Regions from separate parts of the Tissierella pigra genome, predicted to be linked through region 2. Evidence: riboswitches for the same ligand, from Rfam matches in the RefSeq annotation. Region 2 holds a riboswitch; each other region holds the start of a gene.
The links. A riboswitch is a leader RNA that binds a small molecule or an ion and turns the genes downstream of it on or off. The one in region 2 is predicted to bind S-adenosylmethionine.

Region 1 (6,540 bases), 2.4 Mb from region 2:
AATGTAATAAAACATGTAAGTAATAGAGTAGCTGTTATGTACTTAGGTAAAATAGTTGAGGTAGGTAATGCAGAAACAATTTTTAATACACCAAAACATCCTTATACCAAAGCTTTAATATCTGCTTCACCTATACCAGATCCAGATATCAAAAGAGAAAGAATAATATTAAAAGATGAAATTCCAAGTCCTATTAATATTCCAACAGGATGTACATTCCACACTAGATGTGCTGAATGTATGGATATATGTAGATCAAATGAGCCAGAGCTCCAAGGGCTAGATGAACACCAGATTGCCTGTCATTTAGTAAATTTTTAAAAAATAAATACCAAAAATCTCCAAATGTTGAAAATACATTTGGAGATTTTTCAATATATAGGTTCTTATTCTAAAGAAACTATAACATAATGAATAATATAGTGGGCAAATTAAAAAGGATAATAATTTTTTAAAATCAAATAATTTTTAGAGGAGGTTGCAATGAATATACTAACTAGAAAGAAATTAGAAGATTTAATAAATAAAGAAGAAAAGTTATGTGTATCAATGTATTTTCCTACCTTTCGTATGGGTGTTGACATTAAACAAAATCCAATAAGATTTAAACAAAGAATAAGAGATGCAGAAGATAAATTATTTAATATGGGATTAGAAAAAGATGAAGTTAAAGATATTTTAAAATCTGCCAGTGATTTAATAGATGAAACGGTATTTTGGCAAAATCAAACTGAAGGATTAGCTGTATTTCTAACTTCAGAAAATATAAATTATTATCATCTTCCATTTGAAGTAGAAGAACAAACAATAGTGTCAAATAAATTTTATACAAAGCCATTATTTCCTTTATTTACAGGAGATGGGCAATATCTTATATTGGCTTTAAGCAAAAATGAAATGAGATTGTTTAAGGCTTCAAGGCAAATGGTTAAAGAAATTAGGATGGAAGAAGCACCACGAAGTATTCATGATATGGAAGTAGATAATGATCCAAGAACCAATTTAACGATTAAAACTGCAAATCCACAAGGTGGTACAAGTGAATTAGTATACAATAGTGTAACACAGGGACAAGGAAATGAAAATGATTTTGAAAGAAATGAACTCATAAGGTATTTTAGAGCAATAGATGAACCTTTAAATAAGTTATATAAAGGAGATGAAATACCTTTAGTACTAGCAGGTGTAGAGTATTTAATTCCCATATATAAAGAAATAAGTAACTATCCCAATATATTAGATGAATTCATAAAAGGAAATCCTGAAATATTATATGGAGATGATTTACAAAAAATGGCCTGGACTCTTATAGAGCCTAAATTTTTAAAGATACAAGAATTAGCAGAGGAAAAATATAGACAATATTCTGGTCAAGGAAATAAGCTTTTTTCAGATTCTTTAAGGAAAATATTATCTCAGGCATATAATGGGCAAGTGGAAACATTATTTATTGCTAAGGGAGCAACTCAATGGGGTAATTTTGACCCAGAAACTAATAAAATAGAATTTCACGAAGAACAAAAAATAAAAAATCAAGATTTAATGGAACTAGTAGCTACTTTAACTATAACAAGAGGTGGGACTGTATATGCAGTAGATGAAGATAAAATGCCTAATGGAAAAACTATAGCAGCAGTATTAAGGTACTAATAATAAAAAAGTAAAACTTTCTTATGGGTTATAAAAAAATCCGAATAAATTTATTCGGATTTTTTATTTTAAAATACAGAAGAATTTGATTGACTTAATTCAATTATTTTTCCATCTATTTTATCTAGAAGACCTATCATTTTAATTGAAAAATCTTTTGCTTCTAGATATAGTTTCTTAGCAGTCGCTTCATCTTTTTCTTTTACTGCGGTTATAACCTTATCTCCTATACTGTGGAAACTATGGTGAATGTTATCTATTGATTCCCATTCATCTTTAATTTCGAGATGTTCTATTTTAATTGAATGATAAAAATGTCCAAATGCACATTTTTTTGAGTTGGTTTGTAAAGGATAAAGGTGCATTTCTGTTACAATTTGGTTAAGAACATCTAACCATTTTAAATGAGCAATTTTGGCGTTTTTTATAATGTTTTGTATCTCTTGGTTTGTAAGGCCGTGAACTCCACCTTTTAACCCTTGAAACATGGTAGATACAATCGTAGAAAGTTGATTATCAATTTGAGATAATTGTTTTGCAAATTCTACAGTTTGTATTGCATCATTATGGATACTATGAGTCATATGAGTAAGTCTTTCAGAATCTGTAGTAGATGCTTCCATAGCTTGATTTATTTCATCTGTTGCATATTTTACACTTTCCATAGATTTATGAATATTATCTACATCTACTGACACCGTTTTAAGCATTTCTATATCCTCGGTGACTATATCATAGACAAGTTCTATTTTTTCATTCATTTCCTCTGTAGATTTTAAAGTACGATTTAAACTATCATTTCCTTCATGGGCTGCTCCATGTATATTATTTACAAACTCTCTCATTCCATTAAGCTGCTCTTTTGTATTATCAGCCAAGTTTCTAATTTCATGAGCTACAACTGCAAAACCTCTTCCATGTTCACCAGCTCTAGCGGCTTCTATAGCTGCATTTAATGCTAATAAATTAGTTTGTTCTGCTATAGATTGTACACTATCTACTATTTTACCTACTTCTGTGGCTAAGTTAACTAGTTGATGTATTTTTTCACTCATAATTCCAGTATCTTCTATAACATTATCCTTTAAAGCCTGTACTTCTTTAAGTAAGTCCATACTATGATTGTTTTTACTAGCTAATAATTCAGAGTCAGCTGATAAACTCTCCAAAGTTTTTGAAGTATTTATAACAGACTCATTTACTTGATTCATACTTGCAGTTGTTTCTTCTACCATGGCTAAATTGGATTCACTTAAAGTGGACATTTCATGTGCAAAATCCGTTAATTGATTTGAAATATGTTTCATCCCTACATCGAAACTACTTAATGCAGTAAGTATATGAAGTATTTCTTTAGTTGACTCAGACATTTTATTTTCATTATCTAATAATTTTTGAAAGTATTCAAATACTTGAATATGTATAGGATATTTAACATTTGGTTTTTCTACCAATATTCCGTTTAGGGAATCTTCTACATATTTAACTATACATGATGCTTCATCACATGGGGGTTTTGAAAATCTTTTAAACAAGAAAATCACCTCTTAAATTAGTTATAAGGGAAATATTCAATATTAGAATCTTATATAAAATAAATTATAATACTAAATATTTGTTGTTGAAAATTATTACATTAATAATATATAACTTAAAGCTAAAAAAGTCCATGCTTTTTATTGATATAAATTGGATTCATAATTTTATTTAATAGAAATGTGTTAATGATTCCTAGATAAGGTTTTGTTTGAAAGGATTAGTACCTTCTGATACTATAATATTGTAAAGATTTTTAATTTAAACTATATATTGGAGGGGTGTTTATGAGATTACCAGAAAAATTCAACTTTGCAAATTTACCAACAAAAATCGAAAAGCTAAGTCGACTAAGTGAAGAATTAGGTAAAGAAATCTATATAAAGAGAGATGACCAAACAGGAGGTGAAATATCAGGAAATAAAATTAGAAAATTGGAGTATGCTGTTAGAGAAGCCATAGATAATGGTTGTAATTATCTAATTACCTGTGGTGGCATACAATCAAATCATGCTAGAGCTACAGCGGCAGTAGCTAGAAAACTAGGTATGGAAGTATATCTTGTACTGAGGGGTAATCAGGATTCAGAACTGGAAGGAAACTATTTTTTAGATAAAATATTGGGAGCAAAGATAAAATTAGTTGCTCCAGAAGAATTTAATTCTCATATAGAAAACATTATGGAAAATATAAAAAAGGAACTAGAAAAAGAAGGATATAAGCCATATATAATTCCCATGGGAGCTTCCAATGGAGTAGGATCTCTAGGCTACTGTGCAGCAGTGGAAGAAATATTGTCCCAAGAAAAAGAATTAGGTATAAAATTTGATGCCATTGTTAGTACTGTTGGTTCAGGTGGTACTTATGCAGGATTATACTATGGAAACTATATAAAAGATAATAATGCAGTAGTTTATGGAATAAATATCTGTGATGATGCAGAATACTTCAAAAACATAGTATTAAAATTATTTAAAGGAATCTCCATATATACAGGAGAGGAAATTCATGTAGACAAAAAAGATATAGATATTTTAGATGGATATATTGGAAGTGGATATGCTCTAAGTAATGAAAATGAAATAGAATTTATTCATAAATTAGCAAAATTAGAAGGTTTAATTTTAGATCCTGTATATACTGGAAAGGCTATGTATGGCCTAGTAGAGGAAATAAAAAAGGGAACATTTGATAATCATAAGAATATATTATTTATCCACACTGGAGGTATATTTGGATGGAATAGTGTTGCAAGAAGTATGGTGAAATAATATTAAAATATAAAAATATCAAGAAATAAAGAAAATAACTGTTGACATATATTTATATATCTAATATAATTAGTTTAATTTAAAATTAAGACTTATCAAGAGTGGTGGAGGGAAAGGCCCTATGAAACCCAGCAACCAGTATTAAATACAATGGTGCTAAATCCTACGGCATTGGCTGAGAGATAAGATTACGATAATTTTACCTCTTTTTAGCTAAAGAGGTTTTTTTATTGCAGATAAGTATAATTTTAAAAATCAACAATTAAATATTCTTATCAAGAGAGGTGGAGGGAAAGGCCCTAAGAAACCTCGGCAACCTTCAGATCAGTCTGAAAAGGTGCCAAATCCTACCCAAAGTGTAAGTTACTATGGGAAGATGAGAAGATAATGTTTATATAGAATATAAATGTAACCTCTTTTCATCTAATATAAAAAATTAGGAAAGGAGGTTTTTTTATATAGAAGCTTTATTTATTATTATGCAACAAATAAATTTAAAACAATAAAGGGGAGATTATAATGAGTGAAATAAAATATAAATTTGATACATTACAAGTACATGCAGGACAAGAAATCGATAAGACAACTAATTCTAGAGCTGTTCCCATATATCAGACTACATCTTATGTATTTAATAGTGTTGAACATGGAGCAAATCTCTTTTCTCTAAAGGAAGAAGGAAATATTTATACAAGAATGAGCAATCCAACCACAGATGTTTTTGAAAAAAGAGTGGCAGCATTAGAAGGAGGAGTTGGAGCATTGGCTGTTAGTTCTGGAGCAGCTGCAATTACTTATGCAATCTTAAACATTGCTGGTGCTGGAGATGAAATAGTATCTGCAAGTACTCTCTATGGAGGCACTTATGCTTTGTTTTCTACAACATTACCTAAATATGGAGTAAATACAGTATTCGTAGACTCAGATGAAGTAGAAAACTTTAGAAATGCTATAAATGAAAAGACTAAGGCAATTTTCATAGAAAGTATAGGTAATCCTGGAATAAATATAATTGATATTGAGGCTGTAGCTAAGATTGCACATGAAAATAATATACCTTTAATTATCGATAATACATTTGGTACACCATATCTTATAAGGCCCATAGAATTTGGAGCAGATATTGTAGTTCATTCTGCAACTAAATTCATTGGAGGACATGGTACTTCAATAGGAGGAATAATAGTAGATTCTGGTAAATTTAATTGGTTAGATAATCCTAAGTTTAAAGATTTTAATACACCTGATCCAAGCTATAATGGTCTAGTATATGCCAAAGATATAGGACCAGAGGCTTATATAGTAAAAGCTAGAGTACAACTTTTAAGAGATACTGGAGCAGCAATAAGTCCTTTTAATTCTTTTTTATTTCTACAAGGTCTTGAAACCTTATCATTGAGAGTTGAAAGACATGTATATAATGCAAAGAGAATAGCTGAATATTTAAACAATCATCCTTTAGTTTCTTGGGTAAACTATCCTAGTTTAGATGGAAATAAGTATAATAATCTTGCTAAAAAATATTTTCCCAAAGGAGTAGGCTCTATATTTACATTTGGAATAAAGGGTGGGATTGAAGAAGGAAAAAAATTTATAGAATCATTAGGAATATTTTCAAATCTTGCCAATGTGGCAGACACTAAATCTCTTGTTATTCATCCAGCTAGTACTACACATTCACAATTAAACGAAAAAGAAATGTTAAAAGCAGGTGTTACTCCAGATTTAATAAGATTATCAATAGGTATAGAAGATATAGATGATTTAATAGAAGATATTGCTCAAGCCCTTGAAAAGACTATAAATTAGAAGAACAAATTATATGTAAATTGCTGTAATCTAAAGAGATTAAGCAATTTACATATATAATGTATAATTAAATATTCTAAAGATATATAGGAGGTAATATGAAAATAAAACAATTATTTAAAGATAAAAAATTAGTTTTTTCTTTTGAGATATTTCCCCCAAAGCCTGATTATCCAGTGGAAACTATATATGATACCATAGAAGAACTAAGTGTGTTAAATCCAGACTATATAAGTGTTACATACGGGGCAGGCGGAAGTGTTAATAATAATAG
Region 2 (6,540 bases):
ACAAATAAAATTATATAAGGAGGATTAATTATGATTTATGATAAAGAAAATAAAACAATTACTACTGAGAGGCTAGTACTAAGGATATTTGAAAAATCTGATGCAGAAACTGTTACTAAGCTTTGTAATAATTATAATATTTATAAAAATACATTATATATACCTTATCCATACTCCATAGATTGTGCTTTATTATGGATACAAGCTCACGTTGATAACTTTGATGCTGACAGGTTATATGAGTTTGCTATTACAGATAAGGAGAAAGGAATATTATATGGTGCTGTAGCATTATCTAATAATCAACGATTTAATAATGGAGAAATAGCATATTGGATTGGTGAAGAGTTTTGGGGAAATGGATATGCTACGGAAGCAAGTAAAGCTATTTTAGAATTTGCCTTCAATGTTAAAGGGTACCACAAAGTATACGCCCGTTATTTTGCTTCAAATCCTGCTTCTGGTAGAGTTATAGAAAAGCTAGGTATGGTAAGAGAAGGAATTTTAATTGACCATGTAATGAAGGATAGTCGATACGAAGATCTTATATATTATGGTATTATAAACTCATAAGTTTTTAGAGTTTCTAATGAAAAATATAAGCTAAAAAGAGAATTTACTTGTAAATATTGGTACAATGATATAAGATATGTTCATTATAGTTATAAAAGGAGAATCTTATGAAAAAACTAATTTCAAACATTGTAGGGTAATATAATTTAATACCAATCTTAAAAATACTTTTCACTTATTAAGTATACAAGTTTATTTTATGTATAGTTTAATACTATTATTTTATAATGTAGTTATAACTATTGTACATAAAAATTGTATTTACGATAGGTTTATTAAGGTTGATTTTTAAGATAATCAATGTTAAGAAATAGTTTTTGCATTTATACCTTTTATAAATTTATGCTATAAAAAATACAATAAATTGATTATATTTTTTAAATTGCATACTTCTATATTTGTTATGTTATTAAATACCATACTTAATGTATGGATTTTTTGTATAATAAATAGGCATTTGTCTATCTATTTTACATATATAAAATAACAATAAATTTATTAAGGTTGTAAATGAAATCTAATTTCATTTACAATTTTTTTATTTTTTGTAGGAGGTAAAGTTATGCCAATATATCTTTAAAGAAGAAAAACAATAAGGAGGAATAATAATTATGTCTAAGAGTAAAGTTATGAATAATGAGGAAATAGGTTCAAAAGAAGTCTTTACTATAGATTGTAAAGATATAGTATTAAGAGAGTTTAGATTAGAGGACTTAGATGAGCTATATAATCTTACGTTACAACCTGAAATAACAGACTATTTACCTGATTGGAAAGGGACAAAGGAGCAACGTAAAAAATGGCTAATAGATTTTCATATGAAAAGTAACGAGAAATTTTTAAAAGCTATTCCAAACATTGGAGAGCAATGGTTGAATCTAGGTATTATATTAAAGGAAACAAATGAGTTTATAGGATGGTGTTGTACAGGACCAAAGGATGAATTACCTTTACCAAATAGAGAGATAGCCTATGCTATTTCAAAAGATTATAGGTCTAAAGGATATACCACTCAGGCAGCAGAGGGATTAGTAAAATATTTATTTGAAAATACTAATGTTGAGGTGCTAAATGCAATAGCCTTAACGCGTAATATACCTTCAAATAGAGTAATTCAAAAATGTGGCTTTGAGTATATAAATATTATTGAGATTGAAAATGAGGAATTTCATCATTATAAACTTAGTAAAAATCAGTGAAAGTAATTCTTCCATTGAAAAAATGTTCAAGTCTATGGAGGGTTGAACATTTTTGATGTTCAATTAAATTTGTATGCCAATTTATAACAGCCATGGTAATTATGATATAATAAAATTACTATATAATTATAGAAAAGAAGGTATTAATACATAAGAATATAATTGAATGGGGATAGTGGAATTAGCAAAGGGGGTATTTTATGAAAAGAGAATTAAGGATATTGGTAATAAATTTAATCATAATATTATTAGCAGTAGCCTTTATAGTAATTTCAAGAAATATTAATAAATCAAAAGCTACTGAAGCAATTTCAGAGTTTAAGAAACATCCTAAGAGAGGTGATTTATATAAACTGAGTCCTAAGAATATTAGAACTGTAAAGCAAAAAATAAATGGAGATTATATTAGAGGACTACATTATATTCCTAATGAAATCCATCATAAAGGAGTTGTAATTACATTTGGCGGGTCAGAAGGAAGCATATATGAGACCATGGCAGACTATTTATCAAGTGATGGATATGAAGTTGTTGCAGTATATTACTTTGGTCAGCAGGGGCAATCTGAAAATCTAAGCAAAGTTCCTTTGGAGATATATGAAGAAATTTATTCTTATATAAAAATAAATTGTAAAAATATTGATCAGATTACTATAGTAGGCATTTCCCGTGGAGCTGAGTTAGCTTTATTGATGTCTACATATTATGATAGTATCAATAATGTTGTATTATTTGCTCCTTCATCTTATGTTTTTGGTGGAATAGATTATGGAAATCCAGCTTGGATATATGAAGGTAAGCCCTTAGAATATCTTAATGGAGAAGTTAAAGGTATACCATTCATTCAGTTGTCTCTTTGTTACGGTTTAAATAAACCATATAAAAATATAATAGGTTCTGATGCTATTATAAAAAACAGCTCTAACCTAGAAGAGTCAAGAATTAAGGTAGAAGATTCCAATGCAAGGATATTGATATTTTATGGAACTAATGATGAGGTCTGGAATTCAAAAGATATGTCTAAAGTTATTGAAGAATATGCTAAGAAGGAAGTTATGATCTATGAAAATAAGGACGCAGGGCATAGTTTTGGGAGTCCAATGATAATAATGAATAATATGTTTAACGGTGGAAATTTAGATGCTAATATTGAAGCAGACCTAAATAGTAAAAAGATAGTTCTTGAAACTCTTAAAATATGGCACGATAATTAGGAAAAGAAAAATGTTTTTAGAAGAGGTGGTTTTGTGGAATTACAAGGAAAATATAATATAGCAAAGGTATTTACTGATAATCTTGAAGAGGGTGCAAAGGAGCAGATAATTGAATTACTAAATCAAGATTTCATTAAGGACTCTAAGGTTAGAATAATGCCTGATGTACATCAAGGTATGGGTTGTGTAATTGGATTTACAGCGTGTATGGGTGATAAGGTAATACCTAATATTGTTGGAGTAGATTTAGGATGTGGTATGATTACTGTAGAACTAGGAAATATAGATATAGATTTACCTAAATTAGATGATATAATACACAAAAGAGTCCCATCAGGAAAATCTACTCATAATGAAAGAAGATTCAAGTTTGATAAATTAAATAATTTATATTGTTTTAGAGATTTGAAAGATACTAAAAGAATTGAAAGAAGCATAGGAACATTAGGAGGGGGCAATCACTTCATTGAAATTGCAGTAGATAGTAAGAACAGCAAATACTTAGTAATCCATTCAGGCAGCAGAAATCTAGGAAAGCAAGTTGCAGAAATATATCAAAGACTGGCCATAGACTTATGTAGTGGAAAAGAAGATTATTTTATTAAAAGAGATGAAATAATTACTGGATATAAAGCAGAAGGTAAAAGAAAAGAAATAAAGAAGGTGCTTGAAGAACTGAAAAAGGAATATGATAATCTTCAGCCTAGCTACCCAAAAGCACTATGTTATTTAACTGGAGAATATAGAGAAAAATATTTACATGATATGAAGATTTGTCAAGAATATGCAAGTTTAAATCGAGAGATGATGGCAGATATTATTTTACAATCTCTATTTGAAAAAGGATTACATGAGTTTACCTACTTTGAAACCATTCATAACTATATTAATTTTAAAGATAATATTATTAGAAAAGGTGCTATATCAGCTTATGAGGGAGAGAAGGTCTTAATCCCTATAAATATGAGAGATGGCTCTATAATCGCCATAGGAAAGGGAAACCCAGAGTGGAACTATTCAGCACCTCATGGTGCAGGAAGGCTTATGAGCAGAAACGTTGCCAAGGAATCTGTCAATTTAGATGATTTTAAAAAAAGTATGGAAGGGATATATTCCACATCAGTAAATGAATATACCTTAGATGAATCTCCTTTTGCATATAAACCAATTGAGGAAATTCTCAATAATATTGGTGAAACTGTTGAGATTGTAGATATAATAAAACCAATATATAATTTTAAGGCATAGGGAAAATATTGTTGACATATTTACACCTCTATGTTAATATGATTAATAACTTAATAGCTTTACTTATCAAGAGTTAGGGTAGAGAATTAGCTCCATGACCCTACACCAACCTGTTATTTAACAAGGTGGTTCTGCTAATGCCGATAATATAGATTCGTGAATCTACCTTCTTAGCATTGGCTAGGAAGGTTTTTTTAATTACAATTTAATATTTTCTTATCTAGAGAGGTGGAGGGACTGGCCCAATGAAACCCAGCAACAGTTTTAAGCTATGGCTTAAAAAATGTGCTAATTCCTGCGGCGAAAGCTGAGAGATAAGAAGCGGAATTATATTTTTATATAAAAATCCCTTCTTATTTTAGAAGGGATTTTTCAATTATAAAAGGAGGAATAAAGGATGAAAAAGGAAATCAAATGTTTAAATGACAGATTATATATAGGTGGATGTAATAGATGGGTCTAGTAATCAATGAAAATATTTCAGCAATAGATCTATTAAGAAAGGATAATATAGACATTAATTTTCAAGGAGACTTTCAGGACTCGCTGAAAGTATTGATATTAAATTTAATGCCAAATAAATTGGATACTGAATATCAACTATTGAAATTATTGGGAAATAGTTTTGTAGATATACAAGTAGATTTTCTATATGTAAAATCACATAAACCTAAAAATACAAGTTTGAATTACTTAGAAATAGCTTATAAAACATTAGAGCAAATAAAAAATACAAATTATGATGGCATGATAATAACAGGTGCTCCCCTAGAATTTGTGGATTTTGGTGATATATCTTATTGGAATGAGTTAAAGATTATAATGGATTATTCTAATAAATATGTCAAGTCCACTATATACCTATGTTGGGCAGCAGTAGCAGGACTGTATTATAACTATAAAATACCTAAACATATCATTGATAAAAAGGTAGTAGGAATATTTAGTCATGAAATCATAGGAAGAAATTCTCCGTTATTTAAAGGACTTGAACAAGAAATAATCACCCCACATTCTAGATACTTTGAAATTAGAGAGGAGGATATAAGAGATATAAAAGAATTAGAGGTTTTATCTAAATCTAATGATGTGGGAATACATATATTAGCTGAAAGGGAAGGAAAGGCAATATATATTACAGGACATCCAGAATATAATACAGATACTTTGAAAAATGAATATAAGAGAGATAGAAATAAAGGATTAGTACCTAATTTGCCTAAAAATTATTTTCCCGATGATGATTTTTCTGTAATACCTAAAAATACATGGAGGAATCATTCACAGAGATTAATAAATAATTGGATAAGATATTATTTAGTATAAGGAAAGGGGAGTAGCAATGTTAAATATTGGATTATTAGGATTGGGAACAGTAGGAGTAGGCATTGTACAGATATTAGAAGAAAGAAAGGACTATTTAGAGAAACTTATAAAAAAGGAAATTAATATATCTAAGATACTGGTAAAGGACATAGAGAAAATAAGAGATGTAGAAATAAATAGAGGAAAGCTTACTACAGATGTTCATGAAATAATGGAAGATAATAGTATTGATGTAATTATTGAAGTTATGGGTGGTTTAGATAAGCCCTATGAATATATAAAGGAAGCATTAAGTAGAGGGAAGAATGTAATCACAGCAAATAAAGCTGTAGTAGCAAAACATTTAGAGGAGTTAACGGATTTAGCAAGGAAAAATAACAAGTTTTTTCTATATGAAGCTAGTGTAGGTGGAGGAATTCCAATTATAAAACCATTACAGGAGCAAATAAATATAAATGAAATACAACAAATAAAAGGAATTTTAAATGGAACTTCAAATTATATACTGACAAAGATGGTAACAGATGATTTAAGTTTCACAGAAGCCCTAGAGATAAGTCAAAACTTAGGTTATGCAGAAGCAGACCCTACTGATGATATTGAAGGCTATGATACTAGAAGAAAACTTAGAATTTTATCTACTATTGCATTTAAAGACAGGATAAATGAAGATAATATCTCATGTTATGGAATCAATAGTATAAGTTTTAAAGATATAAGAAATATAAAAAATATGAATTGCACAATTAAGCTATTAGGTACAGCAGTTTTAAATCATAATAGATATTATGCTTCTGTTGAGCCAGTTATTTTGAGTCAAGATTCTTATTTAGGTAAAGTTGATAATGCTAAAAATTTAGTCTCTTTTATAGGAAATATGGTCGGAGAATTAAGGTTTTTTGGGGAAGGTGCTGGGAGATTTCCTACAGCTAATGCGGTCTTAAGTGATTTAATAGATATTACAACCAATACTTATCCAA
Region 3 (6,540 bases), 3.0 Mb from region 2:
CCCAAGTATCTAGAAATCTTTCTCTTTCTTCTTCCAGCAGAGCCATTTGATTTACTAACACTTCTTCAATTCTTGAAGTTTCTTCTAATTCCTGTACATTATTGGATATGATTATATCTGTCTTTTTAAAAGATATATCTTTTAGTTCAACTAAGATTTCTAATTCTTTATTTAATATTTCTTCTAATTCCTCTATAAATGTCATTTTCTCACCAGCCGTTATATTTTCTTATCAAAAGTAATATCTTCAATTATCTTTTCAGCTATTTTCTTTCCGTCTATTTTATATGTTCCTGTCTGAATTTGTTTTTTAATATTTTCTACTTTTTCTGTACGTATTTCTTCCACTTCTTTTACCTTTTTCAAAGCGTATTGAAATTCTACAGCTTGTTCTGATAATTTTACTTGATCTTTATCATTAGTATTCTTATCTTTGACTTTCTTAACACTATGATTCTCATTATATACTTTAAAAACATTACCCATTTTATTTATTCTCATAAAAAACACCCCTCTTCCCTTTCAATATTATTATCGGTAAGATGGGGTGTTACTTTAGTTTTTTTATCTATTTTTTCCATATCTATCTATTAATCTAAATTTTTCTTCTACTTTTCTACCGTCTGTTTTAGGTCTTGCTGCATTTACTATGGCTCCCAGTTCCCTTTCCATTCCCACTGTACATTTTTCACAGAATCTTCCTGTTCTAATGCCTACACCACAGCTTTCACACTCTAGTATAAGAGCACTTCCTTCTGCTATTTCCAATCTTCCTGCCCTTAGAAAATCTATGATTTTCCTTGAATCTACTTCTGTTTCTTCACTAACTTCCTGAACATCAGCTCCTGGATTGTCATATAAATACTCCTTTACCTTTTGAAAATCTGCTTCATCTTCTCTTCTACAGGTAGGACACACTCTAAATCCATCATAGTTATAAATTCTTCCACATCTACTACAATTTTTTACATTCATATTTTCACTCCTTTTTTACTTGAAGTTATGCCCACGGTTATGACTTCCTTTACACCACTATTTATAAGTAATCTAGAACATTCTCCCATAGTTGCTCCTGTAGTTATAATATCGTCTACTAGAAGTATTTTTTTATTTTTAATTTTATTAATATCCTTCACTTTAAATGAATCCTTTAGATTTGTAGCCCTATTGATTTTAGTCAAGTGAGATTGTTCCTTAGTCCATTTTATCTTGACTAAATTATTTTTAGACACAGGTATGTTTAATTCTTTTCCTATGAAATTTCCCAATAGCTCAGCCTGATTATATCCTCTTATGGCTTCCTTTCTTCTATGAATTGGTATATATATTATTATATCTATATCTTTATGTATGTTTTTTCTTGTTATTGTTTCCACCATAATTTGTCCAAGGGGTTTATATAAATAATTTTTTCCATTAAATTTATAATCTCCTATAATTTCTCTAATGAACCTATTGTACTCCAAGGAATAGTAGGTTTTCTTAATATAGGGAAAATCCAGTTCTAATTCACCATGGACTATTTCTAATCTTTCATAACAATCTTTACATAGATACCCAATTATGTCAATATTATTCTCCTTGCAAAAAAGACAAATATTATTTTTCACAAATAACATACTATTCCTCCATAAAAATAGAAATATAACTTCTCATTTTCCTATCTAAAGCCGAATATCTTTTTGTTATTCTATTATTTTTTATCATCATAGATAAATATTTCTCTTCTCCTACTAATACTACTAGTTTTTTTGCCCTTGTAATGGCAGTATATAATAGATTTCTAGTTAGAAGCATTGGAGGACCCCAGGTAATAGGCATTATAACTACGGGGAACTCTGAACCCTGTGATTTATGTACTGTTGTTGCATAGGCTAGTTTCAATTCATCTAATTGGTTAAATTCATATTCTACTTCTTTTTCATCATCAAATAAAACTTTCATGGTTCTATCCTCTTCATCTATATCTATGATAAATCCAAAGTCTCCATTAAATACACCTTCACCTGTATCTATTTCTATACCATTTTTCATTATCTTCCATTCAGTAGTATAATTGTTTTTTATTTGCATCACTTTGTCCCCTACTCTAAAAAGTTCTCCAGCTATATCCTTTTCAGATTTTTGGTCATTTTCTGGATTTAGGGTAGATTGCAAATATTTGTTTAAGGAATTTATACCTACATCTCCTTTTTTCATTGGAGTAAGAACTTGAATATCTTTTACACTATCTACTCCATAGAATTTAGGTAATCTATCAGCACAGAGTTCCACTACTGTATCTAATATATCTTTAGTAGTATTTCTTGTGAGAAAATAAAAATCTTTATCCTTTTGATTTAGAATTGGATTTTCTCCCTTATTTATTTTATGGGCATTGACTATTATCATACTTTCTTCTGACTGTCTGAAAATTTCATCTAACCTTACTACTTTAACTACTCCTGATTCTATTATATCCTTTAATACATTTCCTGCTCCTACAGATGGTAACTGGTCTATATCTCCTACTAAAACAACTCTAGTTCCTGGATTTATAGCTTTAAGTAAAGAATTCATAAGCAGTATATCTATCATGGAAGATTCATCTATGATAATTAAGTCTCCTTCTATGGCATTGTCTTCATCTTTTCCAAAGGCCATACTTTCTTCTTCCATAAAGGAATATTCCAATAATCTATGTATTGTTTTTGCTTCTTTTCCTGTAGTTTCTGTCATTCTCTTTGCTGCTCTTCCAGTGGGAGCTGCCAATATAACTGAAAGTCCTAAGTCCTCTGATATTTTTATTATGGCATTTATGGTAGTAGTCTTTCCTGTACCTGGTCCACCTGTAATTACTACAAGACCATTTTCTAAGGATTCTTTTATGGCTAAAATTTGTTTTTTAGCAAATAGAATAGTTTCTTCTTCCTCTATTCTTTTTATTTCCTTTTCTACATCTACTGATAGTTCTTCTAATTTTACTTGAGACAATTCTACTAATTTTTTACTTACATTATTTTCTGCAATATGAAAAGGAGTGTAATAAATTAGAGTATCTTCACCATCTCTAATTATATGAATACTTCCCTTCAGTCCAAGATTTCTTATACCTTCTTCTACTAAACTTTCTTCTGTTTCCAGCAATTCTTTGGTATTTAAGATTAATTCTTCTTTAGGTACATAGGAATGTCCATTTCCTGCCCATTCCATTATAACATACTTTAGTCCTGCCTCTATTCTATATAAAGATTCCTTATTTATACCCATTTTTTCTGCAATTTTATCTGCTGTTTTAAATCCTATACCGTATATATCTTCAGATAATTTATAGGGATTTTCCATTATTATATTTATGGTGTCTTTACCATATTTTTTATATATTTTGATACCATAGTTTACTGTAATTCCATATTGCTGAAGAAATACCATTATATCTCTTACTTCTCTCTGTTCTTTATAAGCTTCAACTATTCCTTCAAGCTTCTTATCCCCTATTCCACTAATTTCCTTTAGTCTTTCTGGATTATATTGGATAATTTCCAAAGAATCCATGCCAAACTTCTCCACTATCCTTTTAGCCGTCTTTGGTCCAATATGAGGTATAAGTCCAGAGGAAAGATAGTTTTCTATTCCCTTTAAGGTAGACGGTACTACTACCTCTAAAGTTGTAAAGCTAAGTTGTTCTCCATAAGTAGGGTGATATATCCATTCTCCTTCTACCTTTACAGTTTCTTCTAAATTAATAAAGGGAGTATTACCTACTATAATAATTGGTCCATCAGATGTATTAAGTTTTGCAACTGTATAGCCGTTGGATTCATTTCTGAATCTAACTTCTTCAATGACACCTTCCAGTAACATATACTCGCCTCCCTTATTAGTTAATATTTAATAGTTAAAAGTGAATAGTTATGGAAGTTTCAAGTAAACTTGAAACTATTTAGGTAAAGACCGCAGGTCGTACACACTATTCACTATTCACTCTTAGTTATTCACTGGAGATTTATTGAGAGGGTTATCCTCTCAATAAATCAACTTTATCTATTTTCTCCCATGGTAAATCTAAATCTTCTCTGCCAAAGTGTCCATAGGCCGCTATTTGACTATAGATTGGTCTTTTTAAGTCTAAGTCTTTTATAATTGCTGCTGGTCTCAAATCAAAGTGCTTTCTTACTAATTCTTCTATTTCTCCATCAGTTACTTTACCAGTACCAAATGTATCCACATAAATTGATAATGGTCTAGCTACTCCTATGGCGTAGGAAAGACCTACTTCACATTTATCTGCTAATCCTGCTGCTACTATATTTTTCGCCACATATCTTGCAGCATATGCAGCTGAACGGTCTACTTTTGTAGGATCTTTTCCTGAAAAAGCTCCCCCTCCGTGTCTTGCATATCCTCCATAGGTATCTACTATTATTTTTCTTCCAGTCAATCCTGCATCTCCCATAGGTCCACCTGTTACAAATCTACCTGTTGGATTTACATAATATTTTGTATTCTCATCTAGTAATTCATGAGGAATTATTTCCATTACTACATATTTTATTATGTCTTCTCTTATGGTATCTAAAGATACATCTGGACTATGTTGAGTGGATACTACTACATTTTCTATTCTTACTGGTTTATCATTATGATACTCTACTGTTACTTGAGTCTTTCCATCTGGTCTTAGATATTCCAAAGTGCCATCTTTTCTTACATCTGCTAATCTTTTAGCCAGTTTATGAGCTAAAGATATGGGTAATGGCATTAGTTCCTTAGTTTCATTACAAGCATAGCCAAACATCATGCCCTGATCTCCAGCACCTATTTGGTCTAATATATCTTCTGAGTTAGTCTTTTGTTCAAGAGATTTATCTACTCCCATGGCAATATCTCCTGATTGCTCATTTATGGAAGTAAGTACTGCACAAGTATCTGAATCAAATCCATACTTTGCTCTAGTATATCCTATTTTTTCTATAGTGTCACGAGCAATTCTAGGAATATCTACATAGCATTTTGTAGTTATTTCACCTGCTACTAATACCATTCCTGTAGTCACTGTAGTTTCACATGCCACCCTTGCATTAGGGTCTTTTTCTAATATTGAATCAAGTATAGAATCTGATATTTGATCACATATTTTATCTGGATGCCCTTCTGTTACTGATTCAGAAGTAAATAACCATTTCTTCATTTCTTTTCCTCCTCTTTATAATTTAAATTCACCTACTATTAGGTCATTTTATATAATTTGTCGTTATATTTGACCTAGAATTACACTAGGTCAGTTGTCGCAGTCTCGAAACACCAATTTGTTTACTCACTGGCGTTCGTTGTGTTAAGTCATTTGTCACAGTCTCGAAACTCAAATCTATTTGCCCGCTACCCTCGCATAGATTTGGTTCTCATTGCCTTTTTGTCCAATGAGCGTAGCGAATTGTAGACAAAACGGACAGCGTAGGTGCGTTTGACCTACCTACAGCTCACTCACTACGTTCGTTCACTGGGTTAGGTCATAAAAAAAGACCTTTTTTTAAAGAAAAGGTCTTAGCGTTTGCTTTACCTCATCTTTCAGAACTTAGTTCTGTGGGACTTAGCACCTTGTATATAAATACTGGTTGCCGGGTTTCATTGGGCCCATACCCTCCACCTCTCTTGATAAGGAACTATATTTTTTTATCTACATGACATTTTATCATAGGAAAAAATCCTAGTCAACAATTTAAAATATTGAAACTATACCATAAGATATAGTTAGTACTATAAGACCTGATGATACGACTCCTAAAGATATAGCCATTAATGACTTTTTAAAATCAAGCTTCAGCATAGATGCTATAACAGAGCCTGTCCATGCTCCTGTAGTAGGTATTGGTACAGCAACAAATATAAATAGTCCTATAAGACTATATTTTTTTATGGTCCTTGATTTTTTCATAGATCTTCTTTTTATCCACCCTATGGTCTTTGAGAAAATCACTGTTTTTTCAAAGAAAGACATAATAGGATAAAGTAACTTTAGTAAAAACGGAACTATGATTATATTCCCTATTATACCAAGAATTGCACTATGTACTGGGCTTAGACCTAGTGATATACCTAAAGGTATAGCTCCTCTCACTTCCACTATAGGTAACATGGAAAAGAAAATTACCATGATTTCTATCCTTAATTCTTCTATTAATTCTAACATAAATATTCCTCCAAACATTCCGATAAATATATTATACCTTCAATGATTGAATTTTGACAATGAATAATCGCAATTTTTGTAAAAAACTTGCTTTATTTATGGTAAAATAATCAATATACGGTATATATTAGTTAAACCTTTAATTACAAAATAACATAGGAGATGATAAGGTGAAAAAGCTAAAGATGAAAAAATTTAAAAAAGAAAATTTAACACCCAAAATGCCAAGCTTTAAAGTATCTCAACCTAGTGAGGAAAATCAAAAAAGTAAGAATCCCAAAACCATTAAATTTAAGTTAATTGTAGTTCCCTTAGTATTTCTATTTATTACAATACTAGTAATTGAAGGTGGAACCTCGTATTTGTTTAAG

Region 1: another riboswitch for S-adenosylmethionine. It lies ahead of KQI41_RS12630 (homocysteine synthase); the one in region 2 lies ahead of KQI41_RS00870 (homoserine O-succinyltransferase).
Region 3: another riboswitch for S-adenosylmethionine. It lies ahead of metK (methionine adenosyltransferase); the one in region 2 lies ahead of KQI41_RS00870 (homoserine O-succinyltransferase).

Annotation. Positions count from the first base shown of each region.
Region 1 covers NZ_JAHLPJ010000001.1:2,573,638-2,580,177, reverse strand. Annotated here, with positions in the region: gene KQI41_RS12650 (ABC transporter ATP-binding protein) at 1-321, shown strand, start outside; gene KQI41_RS12645 (baeRF6 domain-containing protein) at 484-1,650, shown strand; gene KQI41_RS12640 (methyl-accepting chemotaxis protein) at 1,719-3,185, opposite strand; gene KQI41_RS12635 (D-cysteine desulfhydrase family protein) at 3,474-4,457, shown strand; SAM riboswitch class I at 4,547-4,646, shown strand; SAM riboswitch class I at 4,727-4,840, shown strand; gene KQI41_RS12630 (homocysteine synthase) at 4,977-6,266, shown strand; gene KQI41_RS12625 (methylenetetrahydrofolate reductase) at 6,365-6,540, shown strand, end outside.
Region 2 covers NZ_JAHLPJ010000001.1:181,225-187,764, forward strand. Annotated here, with positions in the region: gene KQI41_RS00850 (GNAT family N-acetyltransferase) at 31-573, shown strand; gene KQI41_RS00855 (GNAT family N-acetyltransferase) at 1,185-1,772, shown strand; gene KQI41_RS00860 (acyl-CoA thioester hydrolase/BAAT C-terminal domain-containing protein) at 1,973-2,986, shown strand; gene KQI41_RS00865 (RtcB family protein) at 3,020-4,234, shown strand; SAM riboswitch class I at 4,448-4,555, shown strand; gene KQI41_RS00870 (homoserine O-succinyltransferase) at 4,688-5,560, shown strand; gene KQI41_RS00875 (homoserine dehydrogenase) at 5,577-6,540, shown strand, end outside.
Region 3 covers NZ_JAHLPJ010000001.1:3,172,878-3,179,417, forward strand. Annotated here, with positions in the region: gene KQI41_RS15595 (flagellar protein FlgN) at 1-205, opposite strand, end outside; gene flgM (flagellar biosynthesis anti-sigma factor FlgM) at 220-501, opposite strand; gene KQI41_RS15605 (MerR family transcriptional regulator) at 565-975, opposite strand; gene KQI41_RS15610 (ComF family protein) at 972-1,619, opposite strand; gene recD2 (SF1B family DNA helicase RecD2) at 1,621-3,843, opposite strand; gene metK (methionine adenosyltransferase) at 3,998-5,170, opposite strand; SAM riboswitch class I at 5,538-5,641, opposite strand; gene KQI41_RS15625 (COG2426 family protein) at 5,699-6,169, opposite strand; gene KQI41_RS15630 (methyl-accepting chemotaxis protein) at 6,340-6,540, shown strand, end outside.